2 regions of the Mesorhizobium erdmanii genome follow, and region 2 is predicted to be linked to the other one. Evidence: predicted binding sites of a transcription regulator. Region 2 holds the regulator's gene; the other holds the start of a gene.
What was found. The regulator LexA, encoded in region 2, represses DNA repair genes until DNA is damaged. The targets are predictions, from matches to a motif close to TGTTCNNNNTGTGTTCNG.
Positions count from the first base shown of each region.

Region 1: dinB (DNA polymerase IV) is a predicted target of LexA. The motif match lies at 5,494-5,511, and genes of this name have one in related genera.

Region 1 is NZ_CP033361.1:2,980,698-2,988,786, forward strand. It holds gene EB233_RS14435 (SDR family oxidoreductase) at 1-440, opposite strand, end outside; gene EB233_RS14440 (MurR/RpiR family transcriptional regulator) at 519-1,412, opposite strand; gene EB233_RS14445 (Gfo/Idh/MocA family protein) at 1,531-2,718, shown strand; gene EB233_RS14450 (NUDIX hydrolase) at 2,770-3,240, opposite strand; gene EB233_RS14455 (sterol desaturase family protein) at 3,428-3,958, shown strand; gene dinB (DNA polymerase IV) at 4,215-5,462, opposite strand; gene EB233_RS14465 (winged helix-turn-helix transcriptional regulator) at 5,815-6,231, opposite strand; gene EB233_RS14470 (dihydrofolate reductase family protein) at 6,339-6,926, shown strand; gene EB233_RS14475 (alpha/beta hydrolase) at 7,123-8,064, shown strand.
Region 2 is NZ_CP033361.1:3,941,963-3,950,051, forward strand. It holds gene gltX (glutamate--tRNA ligase) at 1-1,240, opposite strand, end outside; gene EB233_RS19085 (ComEC/Rec2 family competence protein) at 1,343-3,796, shown strand; gene lexA (transcriptional repressor LexA) at 3,790-4,542, opposite strand; gene EB233_RS19095 (hypothetical protein) at 4,572-4,769, shown strand; gene EB233_RS19100 (hypothetical protein) at 4,895-5,038, opposite strand; gene EB233_RS19105 (GntR family transcriptional regulator) at 5,070-5,843, opposite strand; gene EB233_RS19110 (ABC transporter substrate-binding protein) at 5,997-6,983, shown strand; gene EB233_RS19115 (ABC transporter ATP-binding protein) at 7,040-7,819, shown strand; gene EB233_RS19120 (ABC transporter permease) at 7,825-8,089, shown strand, end outside.

The sequences.
Region 1 (8,089 bases), 960 kb from region 2:
TTGATCGACAGGATGTTGACGATGGCTCCGGGCGCCTTGCGCTTCCGCATGTCGGCAATCGCCGCCTGCATCAGGAAGAATGGCGCGCGCGCATTGACCGCGAACAGCGACGCCCAGTCTTCGGGGCTGGCGTCGATGAAGGAGGCGCGGTCGGTCAGGCCGGCGGCGTTGACCAAGCCATCGATGCGGCCGAAGCGCTCGATGCAGGCCTGAGCCAACAGGGCAGGCGTGGCTTCATCAGCGAGGTCGGCGGCGACGAAGAGCGTTGGCGTGCCCAGCGCCGACAGCTCCGCCGCCACGGCGTCGCCGCGCGCCTTGTCGCGACCGGTAATCACCAATCCCTCGACACCGGAACGCGCCAGCGTCTCGGCAATGGCGCGGCCGATGCCTTGCGTCGCGCCGGTGACCAGCACGACCTTGCCGTTGAGATGAAGCTCCATTCCTCCTCCCGGAACAAAGTTTCTATTTTTTAAAATATGGAACGATAATTCCCGATAGTCAATTGTGCCAGCAACACCTCATGTGCCGCGCTTTGCCGCGACGCCTTGGACCAGCGCCATGCCGACAGCCAGAGACGCCGCCAGCGAGCGGAAGCCGGCGAAGTCTGATTCCACCACCTCCAGCCAGCTGTCCGACAATCGGATGAGCGGGCTGAAAGTGCTGTCGGTGATGGTGACGATGCGGGCCTTGCGCTCATGCGCCACCGCGACGAGGTCGGGCGTGATCGAATTGTAGGGGCTGAAGGAGACCGCCAGAACGGCGTCGCTGCCGCCGATGCAGCCGACCTGGTCGAGCGCCGACGAGCCGACATTGTCGACCAGCACGTTGCGCACGCCTTGCTGCGACAAGGTCAGCGACAGATAGGCGGTGACCGGGAAGGCGCGCTTGGAGCCGATGACGTAGATCAGGTCGGCGGCGGCCAGCGTGGCCACCATCTTCTCGAAGCTTTCGACGTCGAAGCCGGCCTCGATGCGGCCAAGCGAGGCCTGCGAAGCGCCGACCATGCCGTGCAGGAAGTGCGTGGCGGCGTTGGGTTCGGCGTCGGCTCGCGGCTCGCCGCGTCCTTCCGGCCACGAACCCTTGACGTGCTCCTTGAACAGGCCCTGGAAATCGGAAAAGCCGGAATAGCCGAAGATCTGGGCGAAGCGCACCAGGGTCGAAGGCTGTACGCCCGCCTGCGCCGCCACCTGCGCGATGGTGCCGAGCGCGACGTCGCTTGGATGCTGCCACAGGAAGATCGCCACCTGGCGCAGGCGCTTGGGGAAATGCACCGTACCGGAGGACAGCACCGCGCGCAGTTCCTCATAGGTCTGCGGCTGGATATAGCCCAACGCGGCAAGAGAGCGCCCGCGCTTGCGCGTCGCCGCCTCGTCGGCACTGGATCGTCCGGATGACTTTTTCGCCCCGCTCATGATTTCAGGCTAGCGTGGCACGATTGTATTACAATAAGAAAATTGGAAATCCTGTTCGAAAGTGGTAGCCGAGCTTGAGGCGTGGCGCGTCGCCAACGATCTGCCCGGAGGAGAAAACATGGTCTACGCAACATCGGATGGGTCGGCGGGCAAGCGGCTGAGGGTCGGCATGGTCGGCGGCGGCCGCAACGCCTTCATCGGCGCGGTGCATCGGCTGGCCATGCGCCTCGACGACCAGATCGTGCTGGTTGCCGGCGCGCTGTCGTCCGACCCGGAGAACGCCGCCGCCTCGGCCGCCGAGATCGGCATCGCGCCGGAGCGCAGCTATGCCGATTACCACGCCATGGCAACGGCCGAAGGCGGGCGGCCTGATGGCATCGAGGCGGTCGTCATCGTCACGCCCAATCATCTGCACGCGCCGATCGCCACCGCCTTCCTCGAGGCCGGCATCGACGTCATCTGCGACAAGCCGCTGTCGACGACGCTCAGCGACGCCGAGGCGCTGGTGGCGCTGGCACGGGCGAAAAAGCGCCGCTTCGTCGTCACCCTCAACAACACCGGCTACGCCATGGTCCGCCAAGCGCGCGAGATGGTGATGGCTGGCGAGCTTGGCCGCATCGTTTCGGTGCATGGCGCCTATATCCAGGACTGGCTGACCAGGCCAATCGACGCCGACGGCCAGAAGCAGGCGGAATGGCGCACCGATCCATCGCGGGCAGGGCAGTCGGCGGTGCTGGCCGATATCGGCGTGCATGCCTTCAACCTGGCAAGCTATATTTCGGGCTGCGAGGCCGAGGCGGTCGCGGCGGATCTGTTCACCGCCGTACCGGGACGCCGGCTCGACGACAATGCGCATGTGATGGTGCGCTGGACCGGCGGCGCGCGCGGCACGATCCTGGCCAGCCAGACCTCGCCCGGCCACTACAATGATCTTTCCGTGCGCATCTATGGCGACAAAGCCGGCCTCGAATGGTCGGGCGGCCGGCCGGAAGAACTGCGATTTTCCATCTATGGCGAGGAAACCCGCACGCTGGTGCGCGGCGGCCATGGCTCGACCGCCGAGAGCCAGCGCGTGTCACGCATGCCGGCGGCGCATCCCGAGGGCTATATCGAAGCCTTCGCCAATTTCTACCGCGACGCCGCCGACATCATCCGTGCGCATCGCTCGGGTGGAGTGGTGGATGCGGCACGCGCGGCGCAAGTGCCGGACGTGGTCGACGGCGCGCGCGGCGTGAAATTCGTTGCCGCTGCCGTCGAGTCGAACGCGGCGGGCGGGGCGTGGACGGCGGCGCGGTTTGTGGGATGATAGGTGATCTCCCCCACGAGCGGGGAGATCGGCAGCTTTAGCCGCCGGCAATCATCCAGCCGCCAATTGCTTAGCCAAGTCGGCCAGCATCGGCCGTTGCCCGACAAGAATCTTGACCTCGGCCTCGGGCAAGGTGAACCAGCCGGCTCTGTCGACCTCCGGAAATTCTTTCATCGACCGGGAGCGCGGCGGCCATTCCATGGTGAAGCTGTTGCTCTTGATGGTGGCGACATCGATCCCAGCTCTCGCTTCGACGGACCAGGCGATGACGATCTTGCCGCCCGGCTGCTTGTAGTCGCCGAGGCGCGCGAAGGGACCTTCGACGGTGATGCCGAGCTCTTCCCCGGTCTCGCGTCGTGCGGCCGCCAGTTCGTCCTCATTCTCCTCGACGAGGCCTTTCGGGATCGACCAGGCGCCATCGTCCTTCTTCGCCCAGAACGGGCCGCCGGGATGAACCAGAAGCACCCGGATAGTCCCGTTGCTTCGACGATAAATCAGCAGGCCCGCACTGCGTTTTGCCATCTTTTGCATGTCCGTTTGCGGCGCTGGTGCGAAGTCGGCCGATTCCGTGTGGATCATGGGTGCCGATCTTGTATCGGGAAATTGCGACGCTATGTCAGATTCATCTGCATTGCACCTCACCCGAGAGTTCGGCAATCTGATAGCATCGTTTCTGGGGCGGCGTCGAAAATCAGGTGAGGCGTCCGGCATGCAACTGGGTCTGATCGGTTACTACAGCGACTTCGTGGTCTATCCGCTGGTGATCGCCCTGTTGGGGGTGGCCGGGCTTATCGAGGCTGGAGAAGAGGGCGCGCCGGACTGGATCGGCATGGCGCTGGTCTGTCTCGGCCTGTGGACTTTGATCGAATACGTCCTGCACCGCTTCGTCCTGCATCACGTGCCCTGGGTCAGGGATCTGCATGACCGCCACCATGTCGAGGAGCGCAGCCCGGTGGGCACGCCGACCTGGCTCAGTCTCGGCGTGCATGCCGCGATCGCGCTGTCCGTCTGGCTGATCACGGATTTCGCCACGGCGAGCGCGGTCGGCTGCGGGCTGATGCTGGGCTATCTCTGGTACATCAGCGTCCACCACATGATCCATCACTGGCATCCCGGCCATCCCAGCTATCTCTACACGCTCAAGCGCCGCCACGCGGTGCATCACCATGTCGACGACAATGCCAATTTCGGCGTGACGTCGATGTTCTGGGACCGGGTTTTCGGCACGGCGCGGCTTTGAACCCTTCGGGCGCCGCATACGCTTTGCCGGTGGAGGGACGTCCCTCGCTGCCATGGGCGCTCGGATCTCATTTGCAGAGAGTGCAGGTATGATGCATGGTTGGGATGTACAGCCGCTTTGGCGTGGGGGATTTGCCGTGAAGAAGACCTATCGGAAGCCGGTGCTGGTGAAGCGCGAACTGCTGTCCGCCGTGACCGCGGCGCCTGCTGCTTCCGGGCGTTGATCCGGAAGGGCGAGGGCGTCGAAGCCCGCGCGCTCACAATTCCTTCTCCGCCAATTCCCTGAATTCGTCGGGCACCGAGCGGGCCGCCTCCAGCGCCACGGTGCCGTAGCCGACGGCCTGCTTGCCGAAGCGCTCGCGGATCTTGTCGATGGCGCGGTCGGCGCCGAAGCGGGCGAGGCCTTTCTGGCTGCCGGGTCGACGCTCTTCGTCGGCGAGACCGAGTGGCAGGTCGAGCTGCAGTTCCGTGCTTTCCCAGAGGTGCGAGACTGAAATCGCCAGCAGCGAGATGGTTTTCTCCCGGGGATGGTCGGCGAGCACGCCGCGCACCAGGTCGCCGGCGACCTCGGCCAGCATGGTGGTCGCCGAGATCGGCTGGTCGAGCGTGATCGAGCGCGTGACGGCGCTGAGATCGGCAAAGCGTACCCGCACCGTCACCGTGCGGCCGGGCCGCGCCTTGGCGCGCAGCCGGCTGGCGACACGGTCGGCCAGATGGAGCAAGGTGGGTACGATGACATCAGCCACGGCAGGCTTGCGGCCAAGCGCCGACTGGGCGCCGGCCGAATGCGCGCGGCGCCTGGTTTCCAGTTTCCTCGGGTCGCGGTTCCACGACAGGGCAGCGAGCTTTTCGCTGGCGGCAGGCCCGAGCAGCCGGGTCAGCGCGCCGCTATGCGTCCTGGCCAGCTGGCCGATGGTCTCGACGCCGATCTCGGCCAGCCGCGCTTTGGTCGCCGGGCCGACGCCCCACATCAGCCCGACCGGCAAATCGTGCAGGAAGGCCAGTTCGGTGCCGGGCTCGACCACCACCAGCCCGTCCGGCTTGGCGACCTGCGAGGCGATCTTGGCCAGGTGCTTGGTGCGGGCGACGCCGATCGAAATCGGCAGGCCGAGTTCGGCCCGCACGCGACGGCGGATCGTGGTGGCAATGTCCCGAGGCGAGCCGAAGAGATGCGTGCAGCCGGCGACATCGGCAAAGGCCTCGTCGATGGAAATGCGCTCCACCACCGGGGTGAAATCGTCGAGCACCTTGATCGCGGCGTCGCCCAGCCGCTGATAGTGGCTGAAATTGCCGCCGACGAAGATCAACCGCGGGCAAAGCTCGCGCGCCTTGCGCCCGGGCATGCCGCCGCGCACGCCGAAGGCGCGGGCTTCGTAGGACGCGGCCAGCACCACGCCGCCGCCGACCGCGATCGGCTTGCCGCGCAGCGACGGGTCGAGCAACTGCTCGACCGAGGCATAGAAGGCATCGAGATCGGCATGCAGGATGGTGGCTGTCGTTTCCATCCCGACCGCTCATCCGCAGTTGCTGATAGATACGAACAGATAGAGAACAAATGGGGATCAATGTCAAGCGGGGGACGGTCGTGTGAGACAATCGCGGTTTGAGTGCGTCGCTCCATATCCACCGCCAGCGCTGCCCCTCACCTGCCTGCCGGCATCCTCTCCCCGTAAACGGGGCGAGGGCCGCCCTCATCGATGATTTCGCCAATCACCAACGCTGCGAAGATGGCGTCGGCGTTGCGGCCAGCTTCTTTCGCCCCGTTTACGGGGAGAAATGCCCGGCAGGGCAATGAGGGGCGGCGCCAACGTTGCAGGACGAGGCGGTACCGCATCGGCCGAACCTCAAAGCCACCGCCTATCCAACATGCTCGGCCCGCAGTGCCGCCTTGATCCGGTCCAGCGCCGGCTCGCCGCCGGCGGCCAGTCCTTCGGCGATGCGGGCGAGATGATCGTCCGCCTGGCGGTGCTTGCTGCCCCAGGCGCCAAGCGTCGCCAGCACCGGCAACAGGTCGATGCCTGCCTCGGTCAGCCGGTAGATCGCCTTCAGCCCATGGCTCGGGTCGTCGCTGCGGGTGAGGATGCCTTCGTCCTGCAGCGTCTGCAGCCGCTCGGCAAGGGTGCGCGAGGAGATGCCTTCGTCGGACTGCAGGAATTCGCGAAAATGCCTTTTCCCGGCGAAGGCCAGGTCGCGGATGATGAGCAGCGTCCAGCGGTCGCCGAGCAGTTCCAGCGACAGGTTGATCGGGCAGCCGGATTTTTCGCGGGTCGACATTGCTATGGTTCCATTTTTAAATCACTTTACTATTGACACCATTTCTTTCTGGCGTCAATGGTTCCGAAAGTAACTCAATTCTTCCGAGCCTGGACAGGGAGACGACGATGAAAAAGCTCATCCTGCAGATGCAGATATCGGTGGACGGTTTTGTCGGCGCCAGCGCCGATCTGCCGTGGCAGCTGTGGGAATGGGGCGACGACATCGGCTGGGACGAGGAACTGAAGCGCGATTTCAACGCCGTCTTTTCCGGCATCGACACCATCCTGCTCAGCCGCAAGATGGCGGAGGAGGGCTATCTCGGCCATTGGGGCCGTGCGGCGAAGAGGTTTCCGCGCGATCCGTTCTATGCCTTCGCCCAGCGCATCGTCGAGGCAAGCAAAGTGGTGGCGAGTGACAGGCTCGCAGCCTCGCGGTGGGAGCGGACGACCGTGGTGAGCGGCGACCTGCCGCGCGAGGTCAACGCGCTGAAGACGGGAGAGGGCGGCGACATCGCCATCTTCGGCGGCGCCGGCTTCGCCTCCGCGCTGATCGCCGCCGGGCTGGTCGACGAGTTCCAACTGTTCATCAATCCGGCCGTGCTTGGCGCCGGGCGCCGCACCTTCGACCAGGGCGGCTTTGCCGCGTTGCGGGTGCTCGGCTCGAAGGCCTATGCCTGCGGCATGGTGGTCAACCGTTACGCCCCGGCCGGGTGATCGGGGTACGGCCAAAGGTCGCTGTCAAAAAACCGTTGGGACAGAATCCTTTGCCCTCGTCTGTTCGTCTTCAAGGTGCGGTCGCCAATGTGGCGGCGAAAAAAGCGGGCGGCGCGACGTATCCTTTTCATCAGCCCGTTCGTCTCTGCTTCTCGAAAGGTCGCGAGGACCGCGATCCACAACTCCGGAGACCATCATGGCGAGCATCGAGAGCGAAGCGAACAGGAACCATTACGCGGCGATCGTCGCCAATGCCGGCAAGTTCACCAGCCCGCGGGCGATGAACGATTTCAACGACACCAGCTGGACGGCGCTGACCGGCGAACCCGGCGGCGTCGATTATATCGAGGTGGATGCGGGCGGCGTGCCGGCGCTGTGGATCGTGCCGAAGGACGCCGACGAGCGGCGCGTGCTGTTCTACGCCCATGGCGGCGGCTTTCTCGGCGGCTCGATCTATACGCACCGCAAGCTGGTCGGCCATCTGGCCAAGGCCGTCGGCTGCCGGGCCCTGTCCTACGACTATCCGCTGGCGCACCAGGCCAAGCATCCGGCCCAGCTCGAGGCGGCGATGGCGGCCTGGAACTGGCTGATCGACCAGGGTTTCGACACCAAGCACATCGCGATTGCCGGCGATTCCTGCGGCGCGGTGCTGACCTATGGCGTGCTGCAGCGGCTGCGCGCGCAAAAGCGGCCGCTGCCGGCCGCCACGCTGATCATCTCCGGCTGGTTCGACATGGCGCTGACCGGCGCCAGCTACGAGACCAACCGCGAGAAGGACCCGGCCTTCGCCAGGGAGTCCGTCGACTGGCTGGTGACCAACTTCATCGGCGAGCGCGACCGGCTCGATCCGGAGGTCAGCGCGCTCTATGCCGATCTTTCCGGCTTTCCGCCTGTTTTCCTGCAGGCCGGCGCCGACGAGACGCTGGTCGACGAAAGCCGCATGTTCGCCGAGCGCGCTGGCCAAGCCGGCGTCGAGACGCGCCTCGACGTCTTCGACGGCATGCTGCACTCGTTCCAGATGATGGCCGGCAGGGCGCCGGAAGCCGACGACGCGGTTCGCCGCTTCGCCGCCTGGGTGCGGCCGAAGCTTGGCTTGCCGGACGCCGGCGACCATGTTGCGGACAACAAGGCGGCGTGAGCATGGAGCGGCTAATCGGGTCGAG
Region 2 (8,089 bases):
TCCAGTCGTCTGAAAGCGCATTCAAAGCTTCGTGAGCGCCACGCAGGACCTTGCGGGCATCGTCGTTGAGCAGGAGGGCCGCCTTTTCGTCGATCGGCAGGGGCCGCGTGGCAAACAGGAAGGCCGCGCCGTCGACAAGCTCGACCAGCGTCTTGGCGCGCTCCTTCAGGCCCGGAAGGGCCGCCAGCAGCTGTGCCTTTTTCCGATCATCAAGGCGTTCGGCCATCGCCGGGCCGCCCTCGAGATAAGGCAGAGTGGCGATGAAGATATCGAACAGCTCGGGGTCGGCCATGCGGCGCATATGCGCGCCGTTGATCGCTTCCAGCTTGGCGAAATCGAAGCGGGCCGCGCCCTTGTTGACGTCGCCGATGTCGAACCAGGAAATCATGTCCTTGATCGACATGATCTCGTCATCGCCGTGGCTCCAGCCCAGGCGCGCCAGATAGTTGAGCAGCGCTTCCGGCAGGTAGCCCATGGCGCGATAAGCCTCGACGCCCAGCGCGCCGTGACGCTTCGAAAGCTTGGCCCCGTCGGCGCCGTGGATCAGCGGGATATGCGACATCGATGGCACGTCCCAGCCCATGGCATTGTAGATCACCGACTGGCGGGCGGCATTGGTCAGGTGGTCGTCGCCACGAATGATGTGCGTCACACCCATGTCGTGGTCGTCGACGACGACGGCATGCATGTAGGTCGGATTGCCGTCCGAACGCAGGATGATGAAGTCGTCGAGATCCTTGTTGGGGAAGCGCACCTCGCCTTGGACGCGGTCGTGGACGATCGTCTCGCCCGCGGTCGGCGCCTTGATGCGGATGGCGCCCTTGACGCCGGGCGGTGCCTCGGATGGATCGCGATCGCGCCACTGGCCGTTGTAGCGCGGCGGCAGGCCTTTGGCCCGCGCTGCCTCGCGCATTGCCTCCAACTCGGCAGGCGTTTCGTAGCTGTAATAGGCCTTGCCCAGACGCACGAGTTCCTCGGCCACCTCGCGGTGGCGCGGAGCGCGCTCGAACTGAGAAACCGCGTCGCCGTCCCATGACAGGCCGAGCCAGGTCAGGCCGTCGAGGATGGCAGCGGTCGCGGCATCGGTCGAACGCTCGCGGTCGGTGTCCTCGATGCGCAGCAGCATCGTGCCGCTCGTGTGTTTTGCGTAGAGCCAGTTGAACAGCGCCGTGCGCGCGCCGCCGATGTGCAGATAGCCGGTGGGCGAGGGGGCAAAACGGGTGACGACCTTGTCGGACATGGAACTCTCGCAAACCATCTGAAGCGGGGTGCGGCTGCGCGGACTTTCGCGCGCCCGGCGTTCATGTAGCATAGGGCGTCAGGGGTGCAAGGGGCAGACCCGATGGCTGGACGAGGCCGAGGCTTGGATCAGGGCGAGGACGCCAGCGTTGGCGTCAGCGAGCGGTCGCTGTTTGCGATGCCTTTGGCAACCCCCCTGCCATCGCCTCTCGTGCCCGCGCCCGGCAGCCGGCCGTCGCAGGCGGATAACCCGGCGCCGCTTCAGTCCCCTGCCTCGGGCAGGATCGTGCGTGTGCGGCGGCAACTTGGCCAGGTTTCCTTGCCTCGCCTGCGCCATGGCGTGGCCAAGGCGGCCGAGCTCGAGCTTGACCGTGGCATCGCCTTCCTGCTGGTGCCGGTCTGTCTGGCCACTGGAGTGATCGGCTATTATTCGCTTGACGCGGAGCCTGATTTTGCAAGGCCTGTCGCGGTCGTCGTGCTGATGGCGGTCTGTGCCTTGGTCTCGCGTTCCTGGCCGAAAACCCATCTGGGCTTCATGGCGGCATTGCTATGCGCGCTTGGCCTGCTTGCCGCCAAGGTCGAGACACGGCGGGCGGGTACCCAGATGCTGGGTTCCGAAATCTCGACGCAAGTGACCGGCCGCGTCGTCTCGCTCGACCGGATGGAGACCGGCCGCATCCGACTGACCATAGACGTGACGTCGACCGACCGGCCGAAACTGCGCTATGCGCCGGAAAGGGTCCGGCTTTCGGCGCGCGATATCCCGGTGGAAATGACCGCTGGTTCCTTGGTCACAGGCTACGCCAAACTATTGCCGCCGACCGGTCCGGTGCGGCCGGACAGCTACGATTTCTCCTTCGACAGCTATTTCGCCGGCATAGGCGGCAGCGGCTTCTTTCTCGGCAATCCAAAGCTGGTCGCGGCCGCCGATGGCGAGATGCCCCTCACGGCACGCCTTTTCTCTGGAATAGAAAATGCGCGCGAAGCCATTGCCGATCATATCCGAGCCACCGTCGGCGGTGCCGAAGGCGAGATCGCGGCGGCGCTGATCGTCGGCGTGCGCGCCGGCATTCCCGATGAAATCAACGAAGCGATGCGGCGTACCGGCATCTATCACATCATCTCCATTTCGGGACTGCATATGGCGCTCGTCGCCGGCACCATCATGGGCCTGCTGCGCGGCGCCTTTGCGCTGTTCCCGGTCTTCTCCGCGCGTCGGCCGGTGAAGAAATACGCGGCCGCCGCGGCCCTCTTATCGATCGCCGCCTATCTGGTGATTTCCGGCGTCGTCGTTGCCGCCGAACGGAGTTTCATCATGCTGGCCGTGATGCTGACGGCCGTCCTCTTCGATCGCGCCGCGCTGACAATGCGCAATCTGGCGATCTCGGCGATTGCCGTCATCGTGGTGTCGCCGCACGAAGTGGTCGGCCCGAGCTTCCAGATGTCGTTCGCCGCAACGGCAGCCCTGGTCGGGGCCTATGCCGGCTGGGCTGATCACCATGCGGGAAAGACCAGACCGCCCCCGCCAAAGCGATCCTTGCCTGGATTTCTGACACGAAAGTTCCTGCTGGCGACAGGCGGATTGGCGATGACCTCGATCATTGCCGGCTGCGCCACGGCGCTGTTTGCCATCTGGCATTTCCAGCGTGTGTCGCCGCTCAGCCTGTTCGCCAACCTGGCTGTCATGCCAATTGTGTCAGTGGTGATGTTCCTGGCCGTTGCCAGTGCGTTGCTGATGCCGTTCGGATTGGATGCGCCATCCCTTTACCTGATGGGCAAGGGCCTGACGGCGATGATCGCGATATCGGCTTGGATATCGGAACGCTCGCCGGTCGATGCGGTCGGGCTGATCTCGCAGCAATCCGTACTGCTGGTGACAGTCGCCCTCGTTATCGCAACGATGGCGACAACCTGGCTGCGGCTTGCCGCAGTTCCATTCGCGCTTGCCGGCCTGCTGACGGTGTCGGATACGCGTACGCCCGATGTGTTGATCTCCGAAGATGCGCGGCTGGTCGCGTTGCCGATTGGCGGGGGCGAACTCGCGGTCAACCGGGCTCGTCCGAACGAGTTCACCGTCGACAACTGGAAACGCGCGCTGGCAGCCGAAACCATCGTCGTGCCGGAGATGTTCAACGAGGCAGACGGGCGATTCGACATTGCCGATGCCGTCAATCTGCCCCCAGGAGCGCCATTCTATTGCACGGACGGCGTCTGTCTCGCCCGGCATCCGTCCGGCGCGATCATCGCGCATGTCGAGGACCGCAAGGATACGTGGAAGGCTTGCGGTTTCGCCGATTTGATCGTCGTCAATGACGCGACCGGCTACGACGCCTGCCACAATCCGCTGGTTCTCGTCGTCACCAAACGGCAACTCGCCCGCAAGGGTAGCGCCGCCGTCTTCTTCGACCGCCAATCGGCGACCAGTCCGCCAATCGTCAGCTTCGCGGTGGACGGGCCGTATCGGCCTTGGCACGAGCAGCGAAAATATTCACGCGAGGCGAGGGGGCTGCCGCCCTATCAAAAACCCGGAAAGCCGGCCGCCGTCCCTGCTCAGTAGCGCCGGATCAGCCCGACGAGCTTGCCCTGCACCTTGACCCTGTCCGGCCCGAAGATGCGCGTCTCGTAGGCGGGGTTGGCGGCTTCAAGGGCAATCGAGGCGCCCTTGCGGCGGAACCGCTTCAGGGTCGCTTCCTCCTCGTCGACCAGCGCCACGACGATCTCGCCCGGGCTAGCCGTGTCGGCGTTGCGGATAATGACCGTATCACCATCGAAGATCCCGGCCTCGATCATCGAGTCGCCCTTGACCTCCAGCGCGTAATGCACGCCGCCCATGATCATGTCCGGCGGCACCGAGATCGAATGTGTCTGATGCTGGATCGCATCGATCGGCACACCGGCGGCGATACGGCCCATCACCGGGATCGACACGGCGGGAACCGCGTCGTCGTCATTGCCGGCCGCAGGCAAGCGCGACGGCGCCGGCTTGATCTGGCGGCCGAGGCCGCCTTGACCAACACCGCCTTGACCAAGACTGCCCTGGATGACGCTCGGCGAGAACTTCTTTGCCGCGTTGAGGCCCGGCGCGATCGAATCCGGCAACCGCAGCACTTCCAGCGCGCGTGCCCGGTTGGGCAGCCGGCGGATGAAACCACGTTCCTCCAGTGCCGTGATCAGGCGATGGATGCCCGATTTGGAGGCGAGATCGAGCGCTTCCTTCATCTCGTCGAAGGAGGGCGGGATGCCGCTTTCCTTGAGCCGTTCATGAATGAACATCAGCAGTTCGTGTTGCTTGCGCGTCAGCATGGCGCCCCCCAAGGCATTGGACAAAGGGTATGAACCAGAATCGAAAAACAAACCCAGAACAAACCCTATCTGTTCCAGTTGTGTTCCGCAACTGTTTAAAGTTTAGTGAATTTGTTAAGGCGTCGGAAATTATCTGCCCCGGCGGAGGGCGGCTATCGGCTGATCCTGCCGCCGGCACCTTCATTGAAATTGTTATGGTTAATGGCCTGTGGCCTAGCGCATGGTGACGCTTGGCATCAGCTTCTCAAAGGCGCCTGCGAGGTGGATTTGTATGGTTTGTCGATCCATTCCCGGCGGAACGAAACGAAATCAAAACGCCAACGATCACCGTTTGTCGGGCGCGGCTGGCGGTTCAGGCCTCCGGCGCCGTTCCGGCCAGGACCTGCGCATAGGCGCGGGCATCGATGTTGCCACAGGAGATAACGCAGACGACGTTGCCGGTTGCCTTCTCGCTGCGCGGAACAGCGGCTAACAGGCAACCGGCACCTTCTGCCACGATCCTTGCCTTCGACGCGGACGCGCTGAAATCATCCGGAAACGGCTTTCAGGCTGCCGGCGCGCGCCGTGTAGGTGTTGGCGCCGTTGTCTTCGCTGTGGACATAGACGTGCAGCGTGTAGCCGATATGCGCCGTCATCAGCGCCTTTGCCCGCTCGACATCGCGATCGAGCGCCGCCTCCATGATGGCGGTGTGATGCTCGATGGCGATCGCCTCGCGAAGTGCGTCCATTGCCTCGCCGTAGCCGTCCTTGAGGCCGGCCGCCGCTCGCAATGTCGGCGCCAGGCCGAGAAAACGATGATGCCGCCGCAGCTGGTCGGCGATCGTCGAGCGGAATCGCAACAGCCAGTTGGACGTCGCCGCACTTAGCAGCGCCGCATGGAATGCCTCGTGGCTCTCGTCCCACTTGTCGACTGCCGCATCGGAAGGGTCGTCGACCGCGGTCTTGCAGCGCGAGAGCCGGTAGTGAGCGGTGACAACCGCGTCCTCCCATTCGCTGCCGCCGTTCGCGATCGATTCGATGAACAGCGGCATTTCGACAACCATCCTCGCGCGCGCCAAATCCTCGAGCTCGGCTCGCGACACGGGAGCGACGGCAAAGCCGCGATTGCTGATGGCGGTGACGAGGCGCTCGGCTTCAAGCCGGGACAATGCTTCGCGCAACGGCGTCCAGCCGACGCCGTATATGCTGCGCAACGCACTCAGCTTGAGCGGCGCCCCCGGCATGAGGCGGGTGGCCAGGATATCGCGACGCAGCAGCTGATAGGCGGCTTCCGTCTTCGTGGAATTGTTCTGATCCTGCATCACGATCCGTCCATCATCGGGCTTGCGAAAATTATATATCATGGGGACGTATGGCAAGAATTATATATAATGTTTGACACGCGGCGAGCGACTGACCATGATCGCGGCAGTAGCCGCCCGATGAGCGGCGCTGATCAAATCTGGGAGGAAATGATGTTGAAGTCGAAATCCGCTTGGCTGTCGGGACTGGCGCTGGCAAGCGCATTGATGGTCGGAATCGGCAGCGCCGCGGCCGATCAGATCCGTGTCGGCATCGCCAATTTCGGCGAGCATCCGCAATTGAACGCCGCCATAGCCGGCTTCAAGAAGGCATTGACGGACAATGGTTTCGTCGAGGGCAAGGACGTCGTCTACACGGAAAGCCACACCAATTTCGACGCATCGCTGGTGCCGCAGATGATCGCCAAGCTGCAGGCGGAGCAGCCCAAGCTGATCTACACCATTACCACGCCAGTCTCGCAGATCGCCAAGAAGGCGCTTGCCGGCTCCGGCATTCCGATCGTCTTTGCCGCTGTCACCGATCCGGTGGCGGCGAAGCTGGTACCATCGTGGGACGCCGGAGACGAAGGCATGACCGGCGCCAGCGATCTGCAGGACGTCGCCGCTGTCATGGCCTTCACCAAGAAGCTGCTGCCGAACGCCAAACGCTTCGGCGTGCCGTACAATCCAGGCGAGGCCAATGACGTTGCCTTGGTCGAGAAGATCAAGGCGGCCGCACCGGCGGCCGGCTTCGAAGTCGTGGAAGTCGGCATCGACAACGTCAATGATATCCAGCAGCGCATCGCTTCGCTCGCCGGCAAGGCCGACGTGATCTACGGCCCGGCTTCGAACCTTATCCAGCCGGCGATCGCCGCTGTCTCAGCTGCCGCTCGCCAGGCCGGTATCCCGGTCGTAAACTCCGATGACAGCGCTGTCCGCAACGGCACCGTACCGGCAAGCTTCGCGGTCAATTACACGCAGGTCGGCATCAATGCCGGCAACATCGCCGCCGAGATCCTCAAAGGCAAGGATCCCAAGGCGATCGCGCCCTCGCGCCCGGCCTACAAGGATCACATGGCAACGATTTCCCGCAAGACGATGGCCGCGTTCGGCATCGAGATACCGGCCTCGATGGCCGATTGCGGCTGCATCGTCGACTGACATCGGGCTGCCGAGGTGACGGCGTGGGCGCTGTCACCTCAGGCCAGGGAGGAACGATGCTCGAGATCCGATCCGCGCGCAAAGTGTTCTACAAGGGCCAGGCCGACGAGAAAGTCGCGCTGGACGGTCTCAGCCTGTCGTTGGCCACAGGCGAGTTCGGCATCGTCATCGGCTCCAACGGCGCGGGAAAGAGCAGCATGCTCAACGCCATCTCCGGAGCTCTTGTGCTGGATTCCGGCAAGATCCTGATCAATGGCGCCGATGTGACGGCCATGCCGGTACACAAGCGCGCGACAAGATTGGCGCGCGTCTTCCAGGATCCGATGCGCGGCACCGCCGCCAGCATGACCGTGGCGGAGAACATGCTGCTCGCCGATCTGCGCAGCCAAAAACGCACATTGCGGCAAGGGCTGAACGCCACGAGGCTTGCGTCATACAGGGAGCGGTTGTCGATATTGGGCCTCGGCCTTGAAAATCGCCTCGATACGCGCGTCGACCTGCTCTCGGGCGGCCAGCGGCAGTCGCTGTCGCTGATCATGGCGGTCGGCGGATCGCCCGACCTGCTGCTGCTCGACGAGCATACCGCGGCCCTCGACCCACGCACCGCCGAGATCGTCATGCAGGCGACGGTGCGTGCCGTCAACGCGCTGAAGCTGACCACCCTGATGGTGACCCACAACATGCAGCACGCCGTCGACTATGGTAGCCGGGTGATCATGCTTGACGCAGGCCGGGTCCTTCTGGAGGTCACCGGCGAAGAGAAGGCGAGGGTCACGGTTCTCGATCTGATCGGGCATTTCTCCGTCAAGACCGACCGCATGTTGCTGGCGAGCTGATCATCATGGGTTTTGTCCAGGACGTTCTCACCAGCTTCGTGGCGATCATACCGGTCACGCTGGCGCAAAGCCTGATCCTGGCCTTTGTCGTGCTCGGCATCATGATCCCGTTTCGCATGCTGAATTTTCCCGATCTCACCAGCGAAGGCGCCTTTCCGCTGGGCGGCTGCGTCTGCGGCGTGCTGCTGGCTGCCGGCGCATCGCCGCTCGTCGCCATCATGGTCGCATTCGCCGTGGGCTTCGCGGCGGGTTGTTGCACCGCCTTCATCC